DNA from 4 places in the Desulfosarcina sp. BuS5 genome. Region 1 is predicted to be linked to each of the others. Evidence: riboswitches for the same ligand, from Rfam matches in the RefSeq annotation. Region 1 holds a riboswitch; each other region holds the start of a gene.

The links. Region 1 has a riboswitch for cobalamin ahead of BuS5_RS01355 (hypothetical protein). Riboswitches for the same ligand answer to the same signal wherever they lie in the genome.
Region 2: another riboswitch for cobalamin. It lies ahead of BuS5_RS08505 (TonB-dependent receptor plug domain-containing protein); the one in region 1 lies ahead of BuS5_RS01355 (hypothetical protein).
Region 3: another riboswitch for cobalamin. It lies ahead of thiC (phosphomethylpyrimidine synthase ThiC); the one in region 1 lies ahead of BuS5_RS01355 (hypothetical protein).
Region 4: another riboswitch for cobalamin. It lies ahead of ccsA (cytochrome c biogenesis protein CcsA); the one in region 1 lies ahead of BuS5_RS01355 (hypothetical protein).

The regions. Positions count from the first base shown of each region.
Region 1 covers NZ_CP087952.1:278,479-282,698, reverse strand. Annotated here, with positions in the region: gene BuS5_RS01365 (HPr family phosphocarrier protein) at 1-1,285, shown strand, start outside; gene ispD (2-C-methyl-D-erythritol 4-phosphate cytidylyltransferase) at 1,394-2,083, shown strand; cobalamin riboswitch at 2,088-2,377, shown strand; gene BuS5_RS01355 (hypothetical protein) at 2,549-2,809, shown strand; gene BuS5_RS01350 (sirohydrochlorin cobaltochelatase) at 2,984-3,868, shown strand; gene BuS5_RS01345 (FecCD family ABC transporter permease) at 3,953-4,220, shown strand, end outside.
Region 2 covers NZ_CP087952.1:1,709,843-1,714,062, forward strand. Annotated here, with positions in the region: gene BuS5_RS08500 (carbon-nitrogen hydrolase family protein) at 1-975, shown strand, start outside; cobalamin riboswitch at 1,207-1,386, shown strand; gene BuS5_RS08505 (TonB-dependent receptor plug domain-containing protein) at 1,586-3,640, shown strand; gene BuS5_RS08510 (FmdE family protein) at 3,652-4,220, shown strand, end outside.
Region 3 covers NZ_CP087952.1:1,285,318-1,289,537, forward strand. Annotated here, with positions in the region: gene cobT (nicotinate-nucleotide--dimethylbenzimidazole phosphoribosyltransferase) at 1-749, opposite strand, end outside; gene thiC (phosphomethylpyrimidine synthase ThiC) at 752-2,071, opposite strand; cobalamin riboswitch at 2,167-2,350, opposite strand; gene BuS5_RS06455 (hypothetical protein) at 2,371-4,220, opposite strand, start outside.
Region 4 covers NZ_CP087952.1:1,679,078-1,683,297, reverse strand. Annotated here, with positions in the region: gene BuS5_RS08385 (ABC transporter substrate-binding protein) at 1-426, opposite strand, end outside; gene BuS5_RS08380 (cytochrome c biogenesis protein ResB) at 457-1,266, opposite strand; gene ccsA (cytochrome c biogenesis protein CcsA) at 1,242-1,955, opposite strand; cobalamin riboswitch at 2,124-2,307, opposite strand; gene BuS5_RS08370 (DUF3141 domain-containing protein) at 2,439-4,220, opposite strand, start outside.

The DNA.
Region 1 (4,220 bases):
TATATCTTTTAAAGAAAAAACAAAGATCTTTTCAGAAGAATACCTGAAATGTTGTCTGTATATTTCTAATTTTGACATATCTCAATTTATATTTACGGAAAAACTCTTGCTCAAACTTGTCAGCTCATCTCAGATCCTTGAGGATTTCCTTGATTTTCACGGTGCCAGAAACAGTAAAAAGTGGTATTTTTACAGGGAGCTTACAGCTGCTGTAAGGCATTTAAGCCGTGGAAGCCTATATCAGAAACACATCTCAAAACGTTTAGATTTTTATATACTCGATAATGTAGAAGAGTTCAGAAAAGAAGGTTATACTACGCTAGATTTTTTAACTCAGACCTTAATCGATCTTGCACCTGTAATAATCGACGAGGCTCGCAGGCTTAACATACCAATCCCTGAAAACAGCTTTGAGCCCTCAGATTTTCCCAGCATTGTCACAAACGAGATTCTGGATTACGATATTGATGATGCAGACAGAGATCAACAGAAAAAAAATATTGTAAAAATAGCGAGTGACTTTCTTCAAATCATACGGGAATTTGAGCCATGGGAATCTTATGGGCCGCGAACGTTAGAGGAGATCAAAGAAATTGTTCCGGAAAAGGTTAATGAGGTGCTTGTAGGCCGCTTTGAGATGACGATTCACAATTTACAGTCCTCATTTGACACATATGTAATACACGGTGGTCTCAGGTTCGGAAACGAAAAATTTAAAAAATTACGCGGAATTTTTTCCGTTGTGTTTCACCTTCTCCAAACAACCAGCCGGCTCTTACATTTCTATGAACGGCATCTGTACGATGCCGGGTATAAAAATATTTATAAACATGTTCAGGGCCTCCTTTCCGACATTATCGATCCTGACGCATTAATAGACCGCACCATAAACTATGGTCTTTTTTATACCTGTTATTTCCTTTCCGCCGGTAAAAAGATAGCCAAGGAAATACTTAATGAAAATATAGAAAAATCTTCCATAACTGTCGGAGTGCCGGTGGAACTCGGCTTTCACAGCAGACCAAGCATGATGGTTGCTAAAATTGTGCAGCATTACGGCGGTAATGTAGAAATGTGTGTGGGAAATGATAGATTTGACGCCGGCAGCGTGCTTGATATACAGTGGGCTGGGGGTAAAATACAAAAAGAAAATATTGAGGAAGTCACCTTTCAAGGAGATGTGCGCTCTCTACATGATATTAAAATTCTTGCCCGTGTCAATTACGGGGAAGACTCCATGGGAAAGGGGATACCTCTTCCGAATGAATTAAAGCATCTGAGATAGCTATAAATTTTTAGATAATTAATTGCACAAGGCCAGAGGGAGGAAGGCGTATTGTAATACTCCGACGACCGATAACGCAGTGAAATTATTTATGTGGAAATTTATATTATGGTTTCAGCAATAATAGTCGCAGCAGGCCGGGGCATCAGGATGCAGAGTACCCGGCGCAAACAATACATTGAAATTGCCGGCATACCCATATTATCTCACACTCTGCGAGCGATTGATGCATGCGATTCGGTAAATGAAATCATCCTGATAGTCCCTGGGGAAGATATTGATTACTGTTATAACAATATAATCAGCAGCACAAATCTTTCAAAAAAAATCAGACTGGTTGCCGGAGGAGCTGAAAGGAGCGACTCTGTATATAACGGCATACTTGCTGTAAAGGATTTTAATAGTTTAGTGCTTATTCATGACGGAGTCCGCCCCTTTATCCGTCCTGAAGAGATTGATGCCTGTATATCCGCAGCAGAAGATTCCGGGGCAGCCATTCTGGCCGTGCCTGTTAATGATACCTTAAAGAGTGTTGATGATTCCGGAATTATAGATAAAACTCTGCCAAGGGAGAGAGTCTGGCTTGCACAAACTCCGCAGGTTTTTAAATATTCCATCATAAAAGATGCTCTATATAATGCAATTAAATCGAATTATTCAGGAACAGATGATGCCTTCTTTGTGGAACATATGGGAAAAAAAGTTAAAATTCTTAAGGGCAGCAGGTTAAATATAAAAATAACGACTAGGGAGGATCTTCAATTGGCTCAAGCAATAATTACCTTGACAGAAACATGAATCAAACATAAAGTTAATTAAAGGTGCTTTTATAAAGCTTAAAAGGGAATCTCGTATAGATTTTCAGATAATTAATTACACAAGGATAGAGGGAGAAAGGCGTATTGCAATACTCCGACGACCGATAACGTAGTGAAATTATTTATGTGGAAATTTATAGAAGCGAGAGTGGTCCCGCCGCTGTAATCGGGGACGAAATCTGCATATGCCACTGTCTGATTAGAATCGGATGGGAAGGCGCAGTGATTAGAATGATCCGAAAGCCAGAAAACCTGCCTTTAATGATAGATAGTTTATTCTGCGGTGAAACAGAATAAATGATAAGCAAAGGGCCGATAAACTGGGTAAAGCCCTTCAAGCCGTATAATGGTTTGAAGGGCTTTTTTTATTTCAAGGTGCAATACCGCCCGTCCCGGCCCTTTAACGCGGGACCTCCGAAAAATTTATGAAAGGGGGTGAATCTTGATGAAAACAGGAATAATAGTATATATCGCCGGCAGTGATTTGCCGGATAATGCTGTCGATCATAAAACAGCCGTCAGCAATCTTAACATTGAAGCTGACAGGCTTGAATTTGTATCAGCCACATCCGGCCACTTTGATATAAGCGATGCCTGGTGGTCCCTAACGGTTAAAGGTATGCAAAGAATTATATGCAAACTGGCCGAGTTCACCAGTTTAGGAGACCTTAAGCTGACCGGGCGCGAGCTCAGATTGTGCGGGTAACTTTTCCGGCATTACCCATAGGGTTTCGTCTACATAATTTCACTGCGTATCGGTAAAAACCTTCGGTCGACGTACCACCAGTACGCCTTCTCCAGGTTTTTACCTCTATCCTTGTGAAATTAATTATTAATCGATAAAAAATATTTTCTTTCTTTGGGAGGAATAAAATAAAAAATGAACAGTAAAAGAATTATCCAAGCCGCAGTTCTTATCGTAATCCTTGCCTTTGTCTGTATCTCGGCGCATGCACACGGCGACAACCGTCCCATGAAAAAAGGAATTCTGCTGGTAGCCTTTGGATCAAGCATACCTGAAGCGCAGGTATCTTTTAAAAACATCGACAACAAGGTCAAAGCCGCCTATCCTGGGATACCTGTGCGCTGGGCATTTACATCTTCCATTATACGCCATAAACTTGCAAAACAGGGTAAAAATCTCGATTCCATTGCAATAGCCCTTTCAAAAATGATGGAAGAAAATTTTACGCATGTGGCTGTACAGTCACTCCATACTATCCCGGGTGAAGAATATAATGACCTGATTGCGACAATCTCGGCCTTCAAACATATTCCCGGCGGATTTGATAGAATTATTGTTGGGCAACCCCTTATATCAAAACAGGAGGATATGGAAAAAGTTGCAGATGCCATTATTCAGAATATCCCCAAGGAGAGAAAAAAGAAAGATGGAGTGGTTTTGATGGGACACGGCACTCCGCACCCGGCCAATGCATTTTACGCGGCCATGGCCTATAATCTTCAACAGAGTGACTCGAATATAATTGTAGGGACAGTGGAAGGGAGCCCGACAATTGACGACGTAAAAAAGATGCTGCTTGCAAAAAAGATAAAAAAAGCATATTTAATACCATTTATGTCAGTCGCTGGCGATCATGCCAGAAACGATATGGCAGGTGATGAAGATGATTCATGGAAATCTATTCTAACTAAAGCCGGGATCAAATGTGTGCCTGTTCTTAAAGGTTCGGCTGAATTCGATAATATTGTCGATATCTGGGTTGACCATCTGGAGTTGCCTTTGGAACATTTTAACCATTAAGACAAAATATAACCCCTAACAAATAGAACCGGAATACTGAGCTATTGCCGGTTCTTTCTATTTTAATTGAGCGTTCATTCACAAATGACTTTAAACAAATTAAGAAAAACAGTCACAAGTTCAACCGGCGTCCATTTATTTTTACTTGGAATTTTTCTGTTTACAGCCATTATTGTATCATCCGGATCAGGTTATATTAATATAAACTTTGCAGATGTTTTCAAAATTATTGCTTCCAAAATTACCGGAAACAGGGATTTGCTTGAAGAAATGAACAAAATTTTCCCGGTAATAGTTCTTGATGTGCGTCTGCCGAGAATCTTAACTGCTTCCATTGTCGGCGCCGGCTTAT
Region 2 (4,220 bases), 1.4 Mb from region 1:
CCCGGAGATTTATGGCGTGCCAGAGCTATGGAAAACGGATTTTTCCTGGCTGCATGCAACCGCACCGGGCAAGATCTTGTAATGGATTGCCGTAAATCGGCCTCATATCTTTTTGATCCGGCAGGTGATCTTCTTTTTGAAGGGAGGCATGAAGATTCCCGTTTATTTATGGCTGAAATTCCTCTTGATAAAAACGGAAAACTTGCAGGAATTAAACGGCAAACTATTCTGGCAAAGCGGAACCTATTGTTTTACCGGTCAATCTATCTTGACCGCCGGCTTGTCAGTGATCTGACGGATTATTATGAACTTCCGCAGCCCGGAACCTTGAATCTTGAACTTGTTGTGCCTGAAGATGGAAAATTTGACGCGGCATCGATTGAAAAGAATATGGTAAAATATAGAAATAAAGGCCCGATTTTTTATCTGCTGCCGGAAATGAACGCCGGTGATTTTAATTTGAGCAAAGTGAAAAGACTGGCTGAAAAATATCAAACCGGCTTTGCAGTTGCAGTAAAACGCAGCAAGGGTTTGGTAGATTATATCCTGGTTACCTATGATGAAATCCTGAAATATACTATTGGAGATTCCGGGCAGAATACCGAAATTCCTTTTCCTGTTATTAAATCCGGAACAGCCAAAATTGCAATAGTCCCTTTTGAATATTTTAAACATCCGGAGCTTGCCCTTGCGCTGGCCAAGACCGGGTGTGATCTGGTTCTCTTGCCCCTGGATCAGCTTGATTTTAAAAAGAGACTTTCAGCAAGAATTAAAACCACCGAAAATATTGCCGTGGCTGTTTGCGCCAATAACGGGGCAGCGTTTTATATGCCGCCAGAGGGGCACCTGCTATGGAAAAAAAAATTATTCAAGGGTACTGGAATATTTTCATGCGAAATTGATACGGTCAAAACCAGGAAAAAAAGTTTTCAGGACAGGGTCGATTTTGAGCTGATTTTAGGCGCCGGCGGGTGAAGTTGGGATGCAAAGATGCAAAAATGCCAAGTTATTTTTTATCGAGCCCTATGGGAGATTCCTTAAATCGCGCCTGGCTGATAAACTTGACTTAAGTTAAGGACTTAATTTAATTTTGATGCACTCGTAAAAAGCTGCTTTATGCCGCTTAGCCGCATCCTATTAAATTATTTTACAAAATTACAGATATTTGTTATAAAAATATTGTAAAATATATAGCCTATAATATTTGGGCGTTTTTTTATCTTGAGTTTCGTGTTGAATTAATAGGGAACCTCGTGTGAATCGGGGACGGACCCACCTCTGTAACCGGGAACGAAACCTGCAATCGGCCACTGGATAAATTCCGGGAAGGCGCAGGAAGTAGGATGATCCGGAAGTCAGAAGACCTGCTCATGATATACAGAATATAGGTTTGGTTTTTAAGGGGAATAGTAAGAACCGAACATAAGCTATCGGGTAAAGATGGGAATCCCGAAGCCTGGTTTATTAACCGGACTTCGGGATTTTTTGTTTCAGGGTACAGGTTTAATTTTTCACAATTATTAAGGAGGCAAGTATGTGTGGTAATTGGTTGAAAATTTTATATTTCAGCGGAGTCATCAGTACCATGATAATTGCTGACGTCTTTGCGGGTGAGCAGGCTTATGTCATGGACGAAATGGTGGTAAGCGCCACCAAAGATGAAAAAAAAGTATTTGATGTGGCAGCGCCTATGGAGGTGGTTACATCAGGGGAAATTGAGAAAAACACACCAACAACTCCGGGACAGGTTTTACAAAGACTGCCAGGTGTTTCCATGTCAACATCGGGGATATGGACAACCATTCCCACCGTCAGGGGATTAGGTCTGAGCCGGACACTTGTTTTGATTGATGGAGTTCGGGAAAGCAATAATATCTGGAGGCAATCAGATCCGATGGCTCCTATTATTGATATGGGAGAAATTGAAAGAATAGAAGTAATAAAAGGCCCTGCTTCGGTCTTGTATGGCACCGATGCTTTAGGGGGCGTGATAAATATCATTACCAAAAAGCCCTCTTTTGCGCTTAAGGATGAATGGACTTTCAGCAATTCAGCGGAAGGCCTCTATTCTTCAGTTAACGAAGGCTGGTACGGCAGATACCGCTTGAGCGGAGGCGGATACGGATTTGATTTTATGCTGAGCGCTGCGGGCCGGGACAATGATAATTATGAGGATGGCAATAGAGATGATGTAAATAATTCACAATTTAAAAACCAGTCTTTTGATTTGAAATCCCATTATTATTTTAATCCGGATCATTTTGTAACCTTGACCATAAGGGATAATGAGATTGATGATATGGGAGTTACGTTTAAACCGGATTCTCCTTATTTCCGTTATACCGAATATGATAACCAGACCTATAAATTAGCCTATGATGGAAAAAATATAGGTTTTTTTGATTCCATCCATTTTGATGCTTTCCATACAGAGCAGGAAAGAAGAGTTGAGGGAAAGGCCTTTTCAGATGCCAAGCCGATGTATTCTTTGAAAACAAGCCATGTTAATACACACTCAAGCGGTGTCAACATGCATAACTTTATTAATATAAAGGGAAACCAAAGGCTGCTTACAGGTTTTACTTATTCACATGAAACATCAAACTCAGACGAAACCTTAAAGAGCTTTAAAATTGCAAATGATGCGCAAGCACTAAATCTGGATTTTGAACCGATACCCGATGCAGAAACTGATTTGTATGGCATTTTTGCCCAGGATGAAATTTTCATTGGTGATAAAACCACCCTGACCCTTGCAGTTAGATATGATCATATTGAAACGTCCAGCAAGGACTTGCCGTTTAAAGTTGTAAAATATACCCCGGGAGGGCCTGTAGAAACATTGGATAATATTGAGGTGTCGGATGAAAAATTCGATGCATTTACTTATAATCTTGGGCTGTTATACGCATTGACCCCCAATATTCATCTTACGGCCAATGCCAACTCAGGATTCAGGGCGCCTACGATTATGGAGCTGTATGCCATCCGCTGGGGAGCAACAACGGCTTATTATGGAAACCCGGAGCTTGATCCGGAACAATCATATAATTTTGACCTTGGCGTTAAACTGAATTATCAGAGATTCAGAGGCATGTTTAATATTTATTACAATCAGGTCAAAGACCTTATAAGTGCAAAAATATTTCCCAATGACTTCTGGATGGGCAAGAAAAAAGAAATCTATATCAATATAGCCGATGCGGAACTCTATGGTTTTGAAGCTTCCTCCGAATATGATCTTCTCGAATGGATGACGCTTTTCGGCAACCTGGCCTACGTTACAGGTGAAGATACTGAGAACGATGACTATTTAATAGATATTCCGCCTTTAAATGGTTTGGCAGGTGTAAGGTTTCATTTGGAGAATGGCAAGAAAAAATACTGGCTGGAACTGGAAGCACAGATTTTTGACAAGCAGGATCACACGGCTCCCTGGGAGGATGATACAGCAGGCTATTCCGTTTTCAATATAAGAAGCGGAATGAAACTCCCTGCCGGTTATTTTGAAAATATTACCCTTACCTTAAATGTTGAAAATCTTTTTAATAAACAATATCATGAGCATCTGAAAGTGAAAGATAACCATAGTCCTTGCCCCGGCCTGAATATCCTGGCCGGCCTCAAGATTGAATTTTAAAAGGATTTATTATGTTAAAAAAATGTCTATTAACAATAATTGCAATTGCGTTATCAGCAATATCAACAACTGTTTATTCCATGGCTGCCAATCCATGGCCTGAATTTTACAGTCAGGCGCCTGAAATTCTGATCATTGATCCCATGGCCGTGATGGCAGGTTCAATGCCCGAAGGGGCAAACATGCTTACCATTAAATTGACAGATGTGGCTCTTTACAGTGGTCGTATCTGTCCCAGCATGGCTGCCGGATATATGCTTACAAAAAAGGCCATGGATGCTCTTTATCCGAACAGCATCCCTCAACGTGGGCAAATCCGTGTTTCCGCAACGGCTGCTGCCACTGAGCTTATGGAGGTTACCTCATACATCACAGGAGTACGTCCGCTTTACGGCCGTGGTGAAATCAATGCTTGCGACCTGGTGATTGATCCTTCTTTAAAACCAAAAAAATACGGTCAATATGTAATGGTGTTTCAACGCAAAGATACAGGAAAAGCAGTAAAAGGAGTTTATAATAAATTTAAACTCATTCCTGAAAAAAAAATAAAAAAAATAAAAAAAATTTCAAAAAAAATATT
Region 3 (4,220 bases), 1.0 Mb from region 1:
CCGGCCAAAGCGCCTATTTCAAATCCGCCTAATTTTGAAAGCACATCAACAGGGTCATCAGGATTCGGCTTATGCAGCTCAATCCCTCTTTCTATTACCTCGATCTTATGCTGCAGCGTCTTGTCATCTATGCCTGTGCCCCGGCCTGTAAGTTTTTCAGGCTGAATACCTGAAAAAGCGGCTATAATCGCAGTTGACGGGGTTGTATTGCCGATACCCATGTCCCCGGTTCCGATTATATCGACGGGGCCCTGTTTTAGTAATTCATCAACTATTTCTATACCCGCTTCAATAGATCGTACTGCCTCATCTCTTGTCATTGCAGGTTCCACAGCCAGGTTCCCGGTTGCTTTACGGATTTTTTTATGAAAAATCGGCAGATCCTGCTCAAAATCATGGTTCACCCCAAGATCAGCCACAACTACCCGGGCTCCGGCATGGTGTGCCAGCACACTGATGGAAGCTCCGCCATTTACAAAATTATAAACCATCCGAGCTGTAACTTCCTGTGGGAAGAGGCTTACTCCTTCTGCGACAACACCGTGATCACCGGCGCAGGTAACGATAACCTTTTCGGTCAATCTAACGTCTAATACGCCTTTTATGCCAGCCAGTCTGGCGGAAAGCGGCTCCAGAACACCGAGGCTTCCCGCCGGGCGGGCCTGCTGAGCAAGACGATCCAGGGCTTTTTTGTATATAATTGAATCCGTAGATTCAATCCTGTTAATTGTCTTCTCAAGTATTTTCATTTTTATCTTTGTGTTGAAACCTTGTCGCCTGCAATATCAGTCATAAAGACTTCCATTCCTTTTTTCATGGCACAAAAATCACCGCACATAGTGCATGTCTCTTCTTTGGAAGGCTCCCTGCTTTGACGTACAGATCGCGCCACATCAGGAAACATCAAAACCTTTTCAAGGTCTCCCCAGCGCATATCGCGTCTGGCTTTTGCGGCTTTTTTTTCATTTTCACGCCGATCAGGATATTTAGATATATCTCCGATTCTCACTGCGATACGAGTCACCCTGACACCTTCGCGCACGTCATCCTCATTGGGCAGGGCAAGGTGCTCAGCCGGGGTGATGTAACAAATAAGATCGGCTCCGAATCTGGCGGAACTGGCGGCGCCGATCGCAGCTACAATATGGTCATAACCTGCGCCGGTATCTGCAGGGAGCGGGCCTAGAACATAGTAGGGAGCATTACCGCTCATCCTCTTCTCAAGCATTATATTACCCTCAATCTCATCAAGGGGCACATGGCCCGGGCCTTCGACCATCATCTGGCATCCCATTTTTCTCCCTTCTTCGGCAAGCTCACAGTTTATTATCATCTCAGCCATTTGAGCGCGGTCATGGCTGTCGTGTATGGCTCCGGCCCGTATGCCGTTGCCGAGTGAAAGAACGGCATCATATTTTTTCATTATTGCGCAGACCCTGTCAAACTGTTCATAAAGAGGGTTCTCCCTGCCTGTTCTGTCCATCCAGGCAACCATGAATGTACCCCCTTTTGATACCAGACCACCATATCTATATCCCTGTTTGCGCAGTCTTTCAATCGTATATTGGTTAATACCGCAATGGATCGCCATAAAGCTTAAACCATCCGCCAACTGTTTTTCAATAAGATCAAATAGATATTCAGGGTCGAGTTTGCCTGGATCTTTGTATTTCCGGGCCGCTTCACAGAATGCCTGGTACAGGGGAACGTTCCCTACAGGGAGGCTGGTATTTGCAAGAACCGCCCTGCGGATTGCATCAAGATCACCGCCGGCGGAGAGTTCCATAAGGGTATCGGCTCCTTCTTCCCGGGCTGCTTTGGCCTTGCGAATTTCAGCATCAATATTACATATATCCGATGAAGTGCCTATGGATGCATTAACTTTGGTTCTAAGCCCTAGGCCTATACCGACAACATTCTGATTTATACGGCCGGGATTATTCGGGATAACGATTTCACCGGAAGCCACCCTCTTTAGTATAATTTCAGGTGAAAAGTTTTCATCTTTCGCGACCTTTTTCATCTGGGCTGTAATAATTCCTTGTTGTGCGAATTCAATCTGGGTAGTCATAATTATACTCCTTTTTATAAAATATGACCCGCCGGAAATTAAAAAAGGGCTCCGGCAGAACATAACTGTTCTACAGAACCCTTTGCCATCGAATTCTACAAAAAAATTCCCTGGTTCGTCTTCTGACTTACTGATAACAATCGACAGCGCCTTCCCAGGTTATTTTTCATAACCCAGTGACAGCAAGAAAATTTGCAAGCAATCGATATTTCAGATTACAGCGGCGGGACCGCCACGGAATTGCACCGTGTTCCGTTAACCAAGTAAAAAATTTAATTTATCTTATGATAAATAAGAGGTCAAGATTTTTCATGTAAGCCGCCCGGTTTAATTCTGTTTTCTGTTACTGATAGATTTTTTATTTCTGAATATAGAAGATGTAAAGTTTTCTTACTATCATCCAACCCACTTAGAATACTGGATTTTGTGTCTTCAAATACCTCCTTCAAATCAGTGAATAAGCTGTAATAATAGTTGATTCCTTCATTTAGATTCTTTGCAAAAGTTAACAGGTATTTTCCTTGTTTCTTTGTCATGGAAACTTTTGTTTTTTCTATTTTATTTTTTAGAAAATCAATGTAAATTTTTAGTTCTTTTATAAACATATTCGGACGATCGGTTCTTGTGATCATATTCGCTCTGCCGTAAATATGATCGGTGATTTCTTTTAAGCTCATTATTTTTGAGAAATACGCCATATTTGGACCCGGACAAATAGAGACTCCATCACCTTCAGCCTTCGTATCTATTTGATTCACCAACAATGCAGACGTACCTAACCCCACACAAAGACATGATTTATCAACTATTTTTTTAAATTTATTTTGGTATTCATCAGAAGATAGTCCTTCATTATCAAGTTTTTTTATTTTTAAATGTTGGTATTGACGTGAAGCCGTACAAATTTTGTTTTCAGTAAACTCTTTATTGGAAACAAGATATTTTTTAGGGCATGGACTACCAGGTTTTCCTTTTGCAATAAAAGATAATTTTGCAAGATCTTTACTGTTCCCTTTAAGATTATTGAAAGGAACGCCCAAAGGAGAGATATTGCTTAAATACAAATCATCTTCTTTAGCTTCTCTCAATTTATTCATAGTCGGCTTATCAACGTTAGTTACCTCCGGGACTAAAAGAAAAGGGGAGCCCCATCCAATGGAATCAAGTTGATAATGTTCGATTAAAAATTGATGTTCTTCAGCCGTACCAACACCACCTTGAGCAGTAATTTTTAACGGTAATTTTTTTTCAGGTATTGAACGGTTTTTGTTGGAAAGCGCCTGAACCAAGATTTCGTAAATTAATTTCATCAGTTCTTTTCGATTATCCCTGAATTCAGCTAATATAGGTCCCAAGAGATACCCATCTGTTGCAAAAGCATGTCCACCGCAATTAAGTCCTGATTCAACTCTGTATTCTGAAACCCACAGTCCTTTTTTAGCCAGAAATTTACCCTGGATCAAAGCCGATCTGTAATCACTGACCTTTAAAACAATTTTCTTTTTTAGTTCCCCATTTTTATCAGGATGGAAATCTTCAAATTGCTCTAAATAGCTATATAATCTAGGATTCATTCCTGCCGAAAGTATTATGGAAGATTTTAAATCGCTATTCGCATACCCCCTGAGCGCAGCATGAGCGTCATTGTATTTTATGGGTAATTTTTCATCATTAATATAGTTCCCCTTATCAATCTTGGTCATAATATTTACATCAATACTGCCCATTGACAAGTTGTCTTTTATCCAGTTTCCAACTTCATTTAAATCAAAATATTCTGCCGTTAACCTATTGAATTTTTGATTTATGCTTGAACTGTCAGGTAACATATTGAGGTATTCTTTTATCTTGTTACCTTTCTCAATAGTGACTTTTTTTAATTTCTCAAATTTTTTTTTTGCCAGGTTGTTCATTAAATTAAGATAGGACGTAATCCTTTTTGCTCTGAAATCCTCGGTTTTTTCTGTAATCTCATTATAAGGAATTTCAAATTTATCGCAGTACATCTTTCTTAACTTTTCAAGTAGAATGTCATCAACTAAAGAAATTACAGAATCAATTCCGTATTGAGAAACCTTTAATGGAGTATCAACAGTAAATCCGATTCCCATTACAGGAATATGGAATGAATGTGTTTTTGTCATATTTC
Region 4 (4,220 bases), 1.4 Mb from region 1:
CTTGATTTTTTCATAATCAACCGCGCCGGCTTCCCCCACATAAGTGATTCTACCGGCTTCGAACCCTTCTCTGACTTCAGGCATTACCCAGTCCTTATATTCCCTGGTAACCCCGACAAGTGTATCATCCAGAACACCCAGGACCTTCAGCATGGCAATATTATAGGTGGAATAAGCTATTACCCGTCTTACCGGCACCTGGATAATCCGGTTTTTATTATAACCCGCAGGAGCTTTTTTACCTCTTCTGACCAGCACAAATATGCTCCCGTCTCCGTCTCTTATTTCATGGATACCTTCACCTGTTTCTTTTACTGAAAATTCACCAAAAGATTGAAACGAAGGGCTGCATCCTGAAAAAAGGATAATCGTCACCAAGGCCAAAAAGGCTGCCGCAATATTTTTATAAATTAGTAGTATTTTCATTATTATTTTCCATTCAAGTTTTATATAGACTTAAGGTCTATATAAACGGTAAAGATACATCAGCATACCAACCGCAAACATAATCATCCCGCAAAAGTAAAGATGGATGCCTGGATCGCTATGAATAATAAGGTTTACATATTCCTGTTTTTGCATACCTGTACGTGATTTAGGGGCAAAATCATCTAAATGGATACTGTAACCTTTAAACCGTGCCGGCCTGTTAACAGAAACAGTTTTTTTAATGGTAATTCCATTTTTATCCGTCAGTAATATTTCAGCTTCAGGATTGATTGCGCGATCCTGAAAAAAATCGAGCCGCTGCCCTTTATAATATTCTATATTTAATTTATTCAGTTTTATTTTATATCCCGTACCGGGAATAGGTATGCTTTTTTCGGGCAACAGGATATTGGCGGGCAGATTAACGGCAAAGATATAGCTCACAAGATAACCTGCCAGGATAACGACAAAAGAATAATGAATAATGTGGGGCGCAAAATTCAATATAAACTTGATTTGGCTTCGATAACAGGATCTGTTTCCAAAAAGGGTTATAACTTTATCGGTAGTACACACAAAAGTATTGACTGCCAGTAAAAACAGCAAAAATAGAAGCAAAAAAAACCAGGCTGTATATTGCAAATAATTTATTCCGTAAGTATCGAGCCATGCTATCAGCCCTACATCGTTGAGCGGAATAAAGATGCTGATATTAGATTCCAGACAGATAAAACCGGCCGACAAATCAACAACGAGGAGTATAAGCAAGGCGATTGTCAGATTAATGCCACCAGCCAGCTTCCATACTGCTTTTAAAAAATTAACCATCTTAGCCATTTTAAATCGGGCATCCTGAATATCCCCATTTCAGGGTAACAATTAAGAATAAAAACTAAAATTCCGCCGGCAGCAGCAAAGATAAGCCTCTTGTTCAGATTCCAGACCCGGCGCAGGTAGAGATGCAGAAAGCAGGTATAATAAAACCAGGTGGCCATAGTAGTAGTAATTGCGGGATCTTCCCAAACCACGGGGCTGCCCCATCCCAGATATGACCAGATTCCGCCCGCAAACATGGAAATTGTCCAGAATACAAAGCCCCAAACTACAAACTCTACCGTTCCGGCATCGCGTCCCGGGCCATTCTCCTTTGCCTGCTTGTTGGCAGAGATCAGCGCCTGCAATGCTTTCAGGGCAGCGATAAAAAAAAAACTCCGGCCGATAACTCCGCTGACAAAAAAAATATACGAAAAAATGGTCTTGGACATGATAAAAGGAAGGTAGTAGTCCTTGGGGAAAAAGAGCGCCGCAAGTGACATCAGACAGATCAGAACAGGCAGCATGGCTGACCACTGCTCATTCTTGAGCTTTGTCAAAAACAATATCACACCCAGACAGAGCGGAAGCAGATACATGCCGGTATTTAGGGGAAGCATGGGCCAGGCATGGTAATACTTGCCAAGGCAGGCTGATAAATTCGCTGCAAGTCCAACCCCTAAAAGAAATAGAGCAGATTTTTTTTGCTGCATTATTGCCGGAAAAGAACTTGCGGCATAAAAAAATACTGCGATTTGAAAAATGTTTTGTGAAATAAACAATGTTAATAATGCAAAAAAAAACCCGAACCGATATAATATCGATCCGGGGATTCCCTTTTTTATCCTTATAGATCCTGCCAGGCACTTCTGTCCACGAAGTTTGGCGTATATTACCAGGCAGGTCTTCTGACTTACGGATCATCCTACTAACCGCGCCTTCCCATCAAATTGCGACAGTGGCATTAATACGGTGTTCGTCCCCGATTACAGCGACGGGCTCGTCTCCGACTTTAACGGAGTTCCCTTTTAATCTTTAAAAAAGCACCTGAATTATAAAAAATTATATACCGAAATTAAAATAAAATGTCAAGAAAACAATTTATACCACCCCAATTCATGGCTGCAATTTCCTGCCGGATGAGATATATATACCCCTTGCCTTGTTCTTGAAATTACTTATGTGAACATCTATAGCTATTTTTCATCTTGTTCAGGCCTTACAGGAATAAATAATGCTTTTATCTCCGCCAGGCGCATATCCGCCTCTTTACCCAAAGGGCCGGGGGCAGTGGCGACTTTACGGATAATTTCAAAAAATTTCTGCCCCGCTTCTTCTCTTCCCACAAGCAGTTGCGGGATGGCTTCAACAGCACGACGTGCATCCAGCAGGATCATAAAAAACTGTTCACGGCAGGTTTTTTTGAATTCGGACAGATGGTTATCATGATGCTCGGCGCGGATGCGGCGGATCATTTCAAAACCGCGTTCGTCGCATGCGCCCTCCGGTATACGCACATAAATAAATCCGCGAATCAAAGCCTCTCGCGGACCTCCCTTGTCCATACCGGCCAAAATCTCTTTTTTGCGCTGCTCAATAAACGCCAGATGAACCGGATCGTGTCCTGGATGTTTGCGGGGCGGAGCGTCCGATGCGCGCAACCCCATGAGGGCTTGCAGCCAGTCTTGGCTGTAGATGCCAAAAAACATCTGTTCAGTCATCATATCACGCCAGTCCCGAAAAATGTTGAGACTTGTCGCCAAAAGATCGGAATATAGCGTCTGCCACTGAAGAAAGTGGTTATCCGGTTTAACCGGCTGACGATGCTCACTCACCCACTTTGCAGCCCATTCCAGCGGTTTCATCATAGGATTATGATCTGATAGTAGTTCATATCCCAGACGCAGCGGATGCAGACGACGCATCAGTTTGGCATTTTCTTCAGTGGTCATTGCACGCACCATCGGCTGTACCATTATTCGGTACAGACCATAATTGACATCCGAGAGCCGCTTAACTGTGGCGAAACAACGATTATCTTCCAAAGTGTTGCAACCCAAAGAGTGAATATCGTCCAACGTTCGTTTTTCAAAGCGTGAGATGTAGTTGCCTGTCACCAGATCCGGATTGACGGTGTCATAGTTTATTTTTTCGATCACCGCCTCGTACAGACCGGGTGGCAAACAGTCGATGAGATCAATATTGGAGGCAAACTCAAAATATTCCTTGCGAGCTACGTTGCTGGATACGAAGATGCCCAGATGGCCGGTATGTTCATGCACGCAGTAGACGATGGTCTGATTGGAGGCGTAAATATCATCAACACTCTGATACAGGTCTAAAATCCATCCGAGAGCTTGTTGGGGCGGGGTTATATCGTCGCCTTTAGAGCAAAAACAAACGATTGGCGAACTAATTTTGCGCAGATCGACGCTTATGTTATCGGAAGTGACGATCTCAGAACCGCTGAGTTTGTTGCCCAGAAAAAGATTGTCAACTATATACTGGATCTCCGCAGCGCTCAAAAAGACGTGGTCGCCCCACCAGCACTCAAATTCCAGGTAGCGCTTTGCTTCGGTGTCGATCCGGGAATAAAGATTATATTGTTTTTTCCAGAGCGTGTTGGCCGGATTCAGCCCCTCAAAATTTTGCACTAGCCAGGCGCCGTCGAAATTGCCATGTCCCAGATCACTTAATAATGCAGCCATCCAGCTTCCGCCCATCATGCCGCCGGTGTACCGCATGGGATTTTGACCGTGCACGCCTTCCCAATAAGAAAGCGGAGCCCCGGCCACAATTATCGGGCCGCAAAGCTCCGGCCGCGTCGCCGCCAGCAGCATAACCGCCCAGCCCGCCTGACAGTTGCCTATAACAACCGGTTTGCCATCCGCTTTAGGGTGCAGTTCGTTCACATGCGCTAAAAAATGGGCCTCGCCGCGTATAACCGCTTCAATGGTCTGATTCGGTTCAGGCATCGG